3 regions of the Polaromonas sp. P1_F6 genome follow, and region 3 is predicted to be linked to each of the others. Evidence: predicted binding sites of a transcription regulator. Region 3 holds the regulator's gene; each other region holds the start of a gene.
What was found. Region 3 encodes LexA, which represses DNA repair genes until DNA is damaged. Its sites were predicted from a motif close to ACTGTATNNNNATACAGT; they were not measured.

Region 1 (3,270 bases), on a different contig from region 3:
CTGGGCCTCACACAAGCGCAAACACTGCGCTATGTGATCGGCCCGCAGGCCCTGCGTCTGGCGGTGCCCAGTCTCTCCAACAGCCTGATCAGCCTGATCAAGGACACCTCGCTGGTGTCGGTGATTGCCGTGGGCGAGCTGATGCTGGCGACCAAGGAAGTGATTGCCACGACCTTCCAGCCCTTTCCGCTGTACCTGGCGGCGGCGGGCATTTACTGGGCCATGAGCGCCTCGTTTGAAACGCTGCAGAAAAAGCTTGAAGTGAGGCTGAACCGCAGTTATCTGCGTTAGGGCCGGCTCTCGGTTGGCCGATCAGTTATCGCTGATCAAACCGCTTTGCAGCGCTTGCTCGGTATTCGCAAAAATCGCCATCGCGGTCAGCATGCGCCGAAAGCCAAGCTTGCGGTAAAACGGTTCCTTGCCGGCCACCGCGTAGAGGATGATTTTTTTGTGACCGCTGGAAAGCCGCACCAGCGCCGCGACCATGTCCTTGCCCATGCCGGAGCCCTGCCGGTCCGGCGCTACCGCGATGTCGCAGATATAAGAGCAATCCTTGCCGTCCGCCACCGCACGGCCGGCGGCAATCAGCTTGCCGGCGTCGTACACAAAACACTTGAACATGCTGTTGATGAATACGACCTGCAGGTCGGCCGGCTTCTTGTCGCCCAGTGGGGCCATCCGGTAAAGGTTCGACAGTTCTTCCCAGTCTGCGGCGACCATGCCTTCCGATGAATATTTCCACTCGAGTGCCAAGGTGAGCTCCTTTGATTGTCAAACGGCGTGAGGTGCGACGCACAGGCTTCCGGGACTATAGCCCCCGCGCTGAATTGACAGCGGGCCCTCTTAAAACAGCCTACCCTGCCCCTCGGACCCCGCAGCCGCTGGCGGCCGGAACCGGCTCAAATCCAGCTCAATGCGCTGGCGGTTAAAGCCAATCCGGTTGCAGGCTTTCTCAAAACGCTGCTTGATGAGTTCGGCCCACAGGCCGTGGCCTTTCATGCGCGTGGCGAAGTCGCTGTCGTAGTCCTTGCCGCCACGCATTTCGTGGATGCGCGCCATGATGCGCGCGGCGCGCTGCGGGTAGTGCAGCTCCAGCCACTCCTTGAAGATGGGTGCCACTTCCCAGGGCAGACGGATCACGGTATAGAACGCGCTGCGCGCACCGGCCTCCCAGGCGGCCTCCAGCACATGCTCCATGTCGTCGTTCACAAATGGGATTTGCGGCGCCACACTGACGCCGACGGGAACGCCGTGCTCTGCCAGCGTGCGGATGGTGCGCAGGCGCCGGTGCGGTGCGGCCGCGCGCGGCTCCAGCTTGCGCGCGAGTTCGCCGTCGAGCGTGGTGATGGTCACGTAGGCGGCGGCCAGCTTGTCAGCAGCCAGCGGCGCCAGCAGGTCCAGGTCGCGCTCCACGCCGCTGGATTTGGTGATCAAAGAGAACGGGTGCCGCACTTCCTGCATCACCTCGATGATGCTGCGCGTCAGTCGCAGCTCGCGCTCGGCGGGCTGGTAGCAGTCTGTGGCCGAGCCGATGTTAAGCAGCTTGGGAACATAGCTGCGTTTGCGCAGGTCGGCGCGCAGCACCTCGGCAATATTGCGCTTGGCGATGATCTTCGTTTCAAAGTCCAGCCCCGGCGAAAGATTGAGGTAGCTGTGTGTGGGCCGCGCATAACAGTACACACAGCCATGCTCACAGCCCCGGTAGGGATTGATGCTGTAGTCAAAAAAGATATCGGGCGAATCGTTGCCGACAATGGCGCTGCGCGCTTCTTCCATCGTGACCGTGGTTTCGATCCGGGGCGCCTCGCCCGCCGCGCCTTCTTCCAGCGTACCCCAGCCGTCGTCCCATGCGTTGCGCACGTCTTTTTCAAACCGGTGCGGCATGCGCGTGGCAGTGCCTCGGCCCTTGATGGCGTGTAGCGGGATGATGGCGTCGGACATGGATTAATAAGATTTGGTGGGGGCAAGCGCAGTGCCCGGCAAGGTCGCAGAAAAATACTGTATATAAATACAGTATATTCAAACAAAAACCCTTTAGCAAATGTCTGCAACAGGGCCCGCAATAATGGGTTTAAAGCAGGAGACGTCCCATGGCACACGTACTGGTAAAACTCACCGGCGCGCCGCTGGCCGCCGTTAAACAGCAGCTGGAAAAGGACGCGGACGAACATGCGAAGCAAGGCATGTATCTGAAGCATCTCTGGCAAAACGCGGAAGACGCGGCCGAGGTGTTTTTCCTGTTTCAGGTAAAAGACCTGGCGCATTGCCGGCAGCGCATGAAGCAGACGCATGCAAAAGCCCGAGAAGAAAACCCCGATGCACCGCTACCGGCCCTGACGTTTCTGGAGGATGCCTGAGCACTCATCCAATGCAGTCATTGATACGCCCCCTTTTTCATTTTTCCGTCCCTCTTCTCCCTTTCCGTTTCACCATGATCCAGCGCCCCGAAAACCTTTATGCCCGCTACCACGCCCATGTGTACTTCGGGCCCGGCACCGTTGAGCAGGCACGCGCCCTGTGCGAAAAGGCCGGTGCGCTTTTCGGGATTGCCGTGGGGCGGGTGCATGAACGAGAGGTGGGACCGCACCCGCGCTGGAGTTGCCAGCTGGCATTTGACCGCGCGGCGTTTGACAGCGTCATTCCCTGGCTCGAAGAACACCGCGACGGACTGGATGTGTTTGTGCACGGGCTCACCGGCGACGACCTGGCCGACCACACCACGCATGCTTCATGGCTGGGTGAGCCTGCGGCATTGAAGCTGGAGATGTTCAGGCAGTGAGCCTGGCTCCGGTTGAATGCTATTAATTCAATAGCTAGTTGCGCTTGTCCAGAAAGGCGAAGAGCTGCTTTTTAACGCAAATAAAAGCGACTCAGCCAGCGCGGCCGCAAAGGAATCGGCCGCGATTCCACCGACTGATACAGCACCCAGCCCGCCAGCAGCGACAGCAGGAAGGCCAGCAGCAGGCCCAGCACATTTGCCGCAAGCTGCGTGGGCCAGAAATGGCTCACGATGGCATTGACCAGCAGGCACACCGGAAAGTGGATGAGGAACACAGAGTAGGACATCTGGCCCAGCTGCACCAGCCGGCGCTGCTGCAGCCATCGCACCGGCCAGGACTGTGGCTGCAGCACCGCCAGCCCGACCAGGCCGAAGGCGGTGACCAGTGCCACCACCAGGCGCCCCCTGAAATCCAGCGCCAGGGCCAGCCCGCCCATCACCGCCAGGGTCACGAGCCAGAAGCTGCGCCGCGCGCCAAGGCGGTTTGAGGC
Region 2 (3,270 bases), on a different contig from region 3:
ACGCCCGAACCCCTGGACAATTCATAATTCATCCAGAAAAAAGAGGGCTCCCTGATGTTTTTGACGTATTTCGACGCCATGCCGCGCCGCATGCTGGCGCTGATCGCCGTGGCCTGCGTGGCCATGCTGGCTTTTGGCCTGTACCTGCAGCACGTGGTAGGCCTGGAGCCTTGCCCGATGTGCATCGTGCAGCGGTATGCGCTGGTGCTGGTGGCGGTGGTGGCGGGCGTGACGGCCATCGCCAAAAGCCGGGGCCTGCTGATCGCCGGTTCAGGCCTGATGGTGCTGCTCTCGGGTTTTGGTGCTTTTGTGGCGGCGCGCCAAAGTTTCCTGCAGTGGTATCCGCCTGAAATTGCCTCTTGCGGCCGCGACTTTTACGGAATGATTGAAACCTTTCCGCTCAAACGCGCCATTCCCATGATCTTCAAGGGCAGCGGCGACTGCACCAAGATCGACTGGACCTTTCTGGGCGGCTCGATTGCCAACTGGTCTTTCCTGTGTTTTGTGGCTATTGCGGTCGTGGGCTTGCTGCTGATCGCACGCCAGGCGCGCAAGCGCTGAATCGACCACATCGCCAGTTTGGCGGCGCATTGCCCCCGGCCAGCTCATGCTGCGAGCTTGAGGGCCGCAGCGACGCACCCATAGCCGAAGCATGTAATTTTTCACCTGAAAAAGGGGATGGCGCCAGCCGCGCGCCATGACTAGACTGAATATCCAGTCGCCGGTTTTACCGGAAGGTCAGCTCATCAACATTGCCGCGCTGCGGCACAAGGATGGTCCCCATGGCAGCAGGAAGGGTGTTATCGCGCTTTGGCTTCCCGGTCCTGGCGAGTGCCGGTGCCGCTGCCAGTGCCTATTTCCTGGGAAACCAGCCGGTGGTGCCGGTCAAGTTCTCCACGTGGAGAAACACGACGAATCCACAACAGCCGGAACACATGACCGTCAAATACGGACGGGGTTCGTGGGGTCATTACGAAGATTTCCGGATGGGCAGTGGCCCACCCCGTACAGATTTGCCAAAGTTTGGCGCCGTGAACCAGCTGACCGGCATAGACGAGTCCAAGCCTTACTCGAACCTGGCCTATGGCAGCCATACACCGACCGAGCACAGGGACCGCTTCCTGGCGCGTCCGGCCCCAGAAAGCGATCGCAAGAAGGGACGGGAATACCGCTATGACTCCAAGGAGGCGATGCGCGCAAAGGTGTCGGTGTTCGAGCTCTGGAAGCTCAAGCAGATGACGAGCGAACGTCAGCAGCACGGCGTGTTTCACCTGTTCGGTGAGGCACCCGACCCCTACACGACGCGGTGCATGACGCACATTGAAACGCTGGCGAGTGTTCGTGGCCAAAAGTTGTCTCCCCAAAACCCTTCAAAGGTGGCGCACGAGTTTCATGAGCTCAACCCCTCCACCACCGAGAAGCCCAAGCTGAAAACCTATTCGGTGGAGGGCGTTCAGCGCCCTGGCAATGTGCCGGTCGGCACCCCGGTCAAGAACCACCCCGGCACGCTGGACAAGGCGTATTGGGAGGCGGCCGACAAGGGCGCCCACAACGTGGGCCGGCCACTCCCGCCCAAACTCTAGACGCGCGAGAACAGCGGTACCGCCGGCAAGCGCGCTGCATCCTGATTTGCAGGGAGGTGCCGGTTTTCCCGGTGGCTCCGGGGTGAATAATTCTCGACTGGGGTACCCGGGTTTCATGCAGGTTGGCAGGGCATCGAATCGATCATATACTGTACATAAATACAGTATATCCAGCTTGATCCGGACCACCTTCCATGCCCACCCTTACCGCAATGCCCAGCGCTTTGCCGGACTTTGCCGACGCCCTGAATGCCCAGGTTTGGCGGGCCGGCGAACTGGGCAGCGCGAGTGTGCAGACGGTGGCCACAGGTTATGCGGCGCTCGACCTGGCCTTGCCAGGAGGAGGCTGGCCGCAGGGCGCGCTGGTTGAACTGCTGCTGCCGCAGGCGGGCCAGCAGGAATGGGGTTTGCTGGCGCCCGGCCTGGCCCGGGCCCTCAACCAGCCCGCCGCACCGGATGAGCCTGGCGCGCAACTGACGGCGCTGGTCGGTGCGCCTTATCTGCCGTTTGGCCCGGCGCTGGGCGCGCGCCAGATCGACATGCGGCGGCTCATCAGCATTCACGGCAAGCCCGGTGACGCGCCTTCGCTGCTCTGGGCCACGCGAGAGGCGCTGCAGTGCGCTGACGTGACCGCCGTGCTGGCCTGGCTGCCGGATGCGCGCAGTGCCCACCTGCGCCGCCTGCAGATTGCCGCGCATGCGCACCACAAGCTGCTGTTTGTGTTCCGGCCGCTGCGGGCCCAACACGAATCGTCACCCGCGCCGCTGCGCCTGCTGCTGGAAGGCGCTGTGCAGGAGGGCGGCAATCTGCTGGTCCACGTGCTCAAGCGCCGCGGCCCGCCACTGGCTGCGCCGGTGCTGCTCGACACCCGGCCCGCCCGGCTGTCAGCGCTGCTGGCAGCCAGTCGCGACAGGGCCCGGCAAAAGCGGGAAGAGCTTGCCCCCATCCTGCTGCCGTCGCTGGTGTCGCTGCCTGTTACTTCACCCCGGAGCCCCATCCATGCGTTGCTGGATCGCATTGCGCATCTCGATCACCACTGACGCGGTGCAGCAGTGGGGCGAGGACGCCGCTGCATTGCAGCGGGCGGTGGCCAGCCTGGCGCTGGGTTTTACGCCGCGCGTGGCGCTGGTCGACGAAGCGGTGCTGATGGACGTGACGGGCAGCCTGCGCCTGTTTGGCGGGCTGGCGCGGCTGATGCAGCTGCTGGCGCAGAAAATTGAGCTGTTTTTTGAATCAAATCAGGCTGTTGCCCTTATAGAACGTGCGCAAGGTGCTACATCTTTGATAGCGCTAGGGCGTCTTCGGATGCGGGAAGGCCAAGCTGGCGTGGTGAAGAAACGCGTGGCCGACCTGCCCATGCACACTCTGACGGCCGCACGCCCGCACCTCGGTGTGCTGGAGCGCATTGGCTGCCGCAGCTGGGACGACCTGCTGCGCCTGCCGCGTGACGGCGTGGCGCGGCGTTTTGGCGCCGAGCTGCTGGAGGCGCTGGACCGCGCCCGCGGCACCGTAGCCGACGACTATGAGTGGCAAGTGCTGCCCGAACACTTTGAGGAAAAACTGGAGCTCAATGCACTGGTCACCCATGGCCCCGCGCTGATGGCGGGCGTTGAGCGCCTGCTGGTTCACCTGCACGCCTGGCTGCTGGGGCGGCAGAGCGGGCTCTGCGCCCTGAAAATCATCTGGC
Region 3 (3,270 bases):
GCCGCACCTATCACGTCAAGTTCAATCCGCCCAAGGTCGAAGGCAAAGACGATGTGACCGGCGAGCCGCTGATCCAGCGCGATGACGACAAGGAAGAAACCGTCCGCAAGCGCCTGGAGGTTTACAGCGCGCAGACCCGTCCGCTGGTTGAGTACTACTCCAGCTGGGCAAAGTCAGAGCCTGAACTGGCCCCAAAATACCGTGCCATCAGCGGCATGGGCGGTGTTGACGAGATCACCGCCCGCGCGTTCAAAGCGCTGGCGGGCTGAATCGAGCCTCCAGCGAGTCCATCTGCACCCCAAAGCCGTCAGTCTGACGGCTTTTTTCATTCCAGTTCCCGGCAGACTGAAATCGGAAGGCAGGGTTCAGCTTTGCGCCAACAGCTCGAGCATCATCGCTATTCTCGCCTTCACGGGGCTCAGCCCCTGCGAATCAGAAAACAGATCCCCGGGTGTGGGCAAGACACGACCATTGAGGCACCTTGTCGACCGGACGACCCGCACCCCCGCAGACCGCGCGCGAAGCAAGGCCGCCTCCAGCGCATGGTGCAAGGTGCCATTACCCGTGGCGGCAACTACAAGCCCCTGAACACCCTGCGCCAGCAACGCGTCCACGACCGCACCACTGGCGCCGGCATGGTTCATGACGATCTCAACGTGCGGCCACTGGACCGGAACCACGGAGTTCGCTATTATTTTAATAGCTGCTTGCGCTCGTTCTACATGGGTTTCAGGCCAATTTCGCATTAACCTGAGGAATCCTTCCTCCACATAGCCAATCGGCCCCGCATCACCAGAGTCAAAGGCGTCAACCTTGTAGGTATGCACTTTCTGCACGTCCAGCGCGCTGTGGATGGTTCCGGCGCACACCGCAACCACACCCCTCGCCCCCGCATGACGCGCCGCCGCCATGGCATCCAGCATGTTCTGGGGGCCGTCAGGCACCAGCGCCGTCGCGGGCCGCATGGCGCAGGTCAGCACCACAGGTTTATCGGGGCGGCACACCGCATGAAGGAAATATGCCGTCTCTTCCAGCGTGTCCGTTCCGTGCGTGATAACAATGCCCTGCACGTCCGGCTGGGCCAGAAAGTAATTGACCCGACTGGCCAGCTGCATCCATACCTCGAAGCTCATGTCCTTACTGTCGACCTGCGCGACCTGCTCGGTCATCAAGGGGCCGTACCTTGCCAAGGACGGGACCGCCACGACCAGCTGCTCAACGCCCACCTGGGCGGCGGTATAGCCGATGTTGTCCGACGCACTCGCAGCCTGCCCGGCAATCGTGCCGCCAGTGCCCAGAATCACAATATTTTGAGGATACATAAAACGTAAACTTGCAATCTTTTAAAAACTGGATGAAAATACAGTTACTGGATATTAAAACAGCTACAGCAACGTGCGTACCCAAAGCCAACAGGCAACAGGCAACAGGCAACAGGCAACAGGCAACAGGCAACAGGCAACAGGCAACAGGCAACAGGCAACAGGCAACAGGCAACAGGCAACAGGCAACAGGCAATACGCAAGCGGGCTGAAGTTGTGATTCAAGGAGCAACAGTGATGAGCACACTCGATAACTTTCCGCATTTTCCCTCTGAGGCTCCCAAGCTCACTGCGCGCCAGCAGCAAATTCTGGAATTGATCCAGAGCGCCATCGCGCGCACGGGCGCCCCGCCCACCCGTGCTGAAATCGCCGCTGAGCTTGGCTTTCGCTCTGCCAACGCCGCCGAGGAGCACTTGCAGGCACTGGCCCGCAAAGGCGTCATCGAGCTGGTCAGCGGGACTTCACGCGGCATACGTTTGCGCAATGACGCCCTTCGCAGCCTGAACGAATCCAGAATCAAACAGTTTTCCCTGCCGTTGCAAAGCCTGGCCCAACTCGCCCTACCTCTGGTGGGGCGGGTTGCTGCTGGCAGCCCGATTCTCGCGCAGGAACATGTCGAGCAAACCTATTATTTTGAAAGCAGCCTGTTTCAGCGCCAGCCCGACTACCTGCTCAAGGTTCGCGGCATGAGCATGCGGGACGCAGGCATCATGGATGGCGACCTGCTGGCCGTCAAGCAATCAAAGGAAGCCAAGAATGGTCAAATTGTCGTGGCCCGGCTGGGTGATGAAGTGACCGTCAAGCGCTTTCGCCGCAACAAGCACCTGATCGAACTTCTGCCCGAAAACCCGGACTTTAAAACCATTGTGGTCGAGCCCGGCGAGCCTTTCGAACTGGAAGGCCTGGCCGTCGGCCTCATTCGCAACACGATGCTGATGTAGGCAGTTCACCTGGCCACGCACCAGGTGGCGGGCGTTTGGCCGTTGTGATGGCCAACACCCTGGTGCCGGGGCCTTCCTGGCAATTTGCCAGTCTGCAATCCTGCCTGTGTAAACCTCTCTCATACAGGAGTTCATCATGGGAATCATCAGTTTTTCACATACACCAATGTCGTCAGTCCTGCTGGCACCCGTGCAGGCATTGGTGTCATTGTTTTTGCCGGCGCAGGGTATGGCTGGGGCAAGCCGTTTTTCCGCGCCAGCCGGCGCGCAGCCCAGATCTCACCAGCTTGCGCTACCCTTTGCTTCCGGCGATTTCGCGGCAATGCGCGGCCCGTCTGCCCGCGCCACTGGTACTCTTGCCGTCCAACGCTCTGTCAAGGCGTCCCGACCCAGCCGGCTGCGAGTTGTCCGTGAGTTTGACTCCAATGTCGGCCCAGCGTGCGCTGGCCGCATGGTGATATCCGGCCGCATGGCCGACGTCTGCGCGGAACTTGAGCGCATGAGCCAGCGAGAAACCTCTTTGAGATAACTGGTACGGCAAGCTTCCCACCAGAAGTTCAGCCCGGGCCTATGCGCTTTGCGGCGCCGTCTGGTGCGTTTCCTTGAGATACAAAATCCCCAGTCGGAAGTGACCCCGGCGGCAAGGAAGAAAAATCTTGCAGGCACAATATCGGCATGAATATTGTGATCCTCGACGACTATCAGGACGCGGTGCGGAAACTGAACTGCGCAGCCAAGCTGGAGGCCTACCCCGCCAAGGTCTATACCAACACCGTTAAAGGCATCGGCCAGCTGTCCGTCCGCCTCAAGGATGCCGATGTCATCGTCCTGATCCGGGAGAGAACCCAGCTCAACCGGCAAGTTATTGAAAAGCTGCCCAAACTCAAGCTGATTGCCCAGACAGGCCGTGTCGGAAGCCATATAGATGTCGCGGCTTGCACAGAACGCGGCATCGCGGTTGCCGAGGGCATTGGGTCTCCTACGGCACCCGCGGAGCTGACCTGGG

Region 1: the regulator LexA is predicted to act here: its motif matches at 1,998-2,015, upstream of AC1DY9_RS16790 (PA0069 family radical SAM protein).
Region 2: the regulator LexA is predicted to act here: its motif matches at 1,732-1,749, upstream of imuA (translesion DNA synthesis-associated protein ImuA).

Annotation. Positions count from the first base shown of each region.
Region 1 covers NZ_JBFUBQ010000006.1:11,852-15,121, reverse strand. The annotation lists gene AC1DY9_RS16800 (amino acid ABC transporter permease) at 1-291, shown strand, start outside; gene AC1DY9_RS16795 (GNAT family N-acetyltransferase) at 313-753, opposite strand; gene AC1DY9_RS16790 (PA0069 family radical SAM protein) at 844-1,941, opposite strand; gene AC1DY9_RS16785 (hypothetical protein) at 2,091-2,357, shown strand; gene AC1DY9_RS16780 (DOPA 4,5-dioxygenase family protein) at 2,432-2,779, shown strand; gene AC1DY9_RS16775 (acyltransferase family protein) at 2,851-3,270, opposite strand, start outside.
Region 2 covers NZ_JBFUBQ010000007.1:114,805-118,074, forward strand. The annotation lists gene AC1DY9_RS18850 (disulfide bond formation protein B) at 55-561, shown strand; gene AC1DY9_RS18855 (hypothetical protein) at 783-1,583, shown strand; gene imuA (translesion DNA synthesis-associated protein ImuA) at 1,778-2,623, shown strand; gene AC1DY9_RS18865 (Y-family DNA polymerase) at 2,583-3,270, shown strand, end outside.
Region 3 covers NZ_JBFUBQ010000001.1:1,105,190-1,108,459, reverse strand. The annotation lists gene adk (adenylate kinase) at 1-269, shown strand, start outside; gene AC1DY9_RS05130 (asparaginase) at 366-1,322, opposite strand; gene lexA (transcriptional repressor LexA) at 1,560-2,264, shown strand; gene AC1DY9_RS05120 (hypothetical protein) at 2,401-2,793, shown strand; gene AC1DY9_RS05115 (D-2-hydroxyacid dehydrogenase family protein) at 2,940-3,270, shown strand, end outside.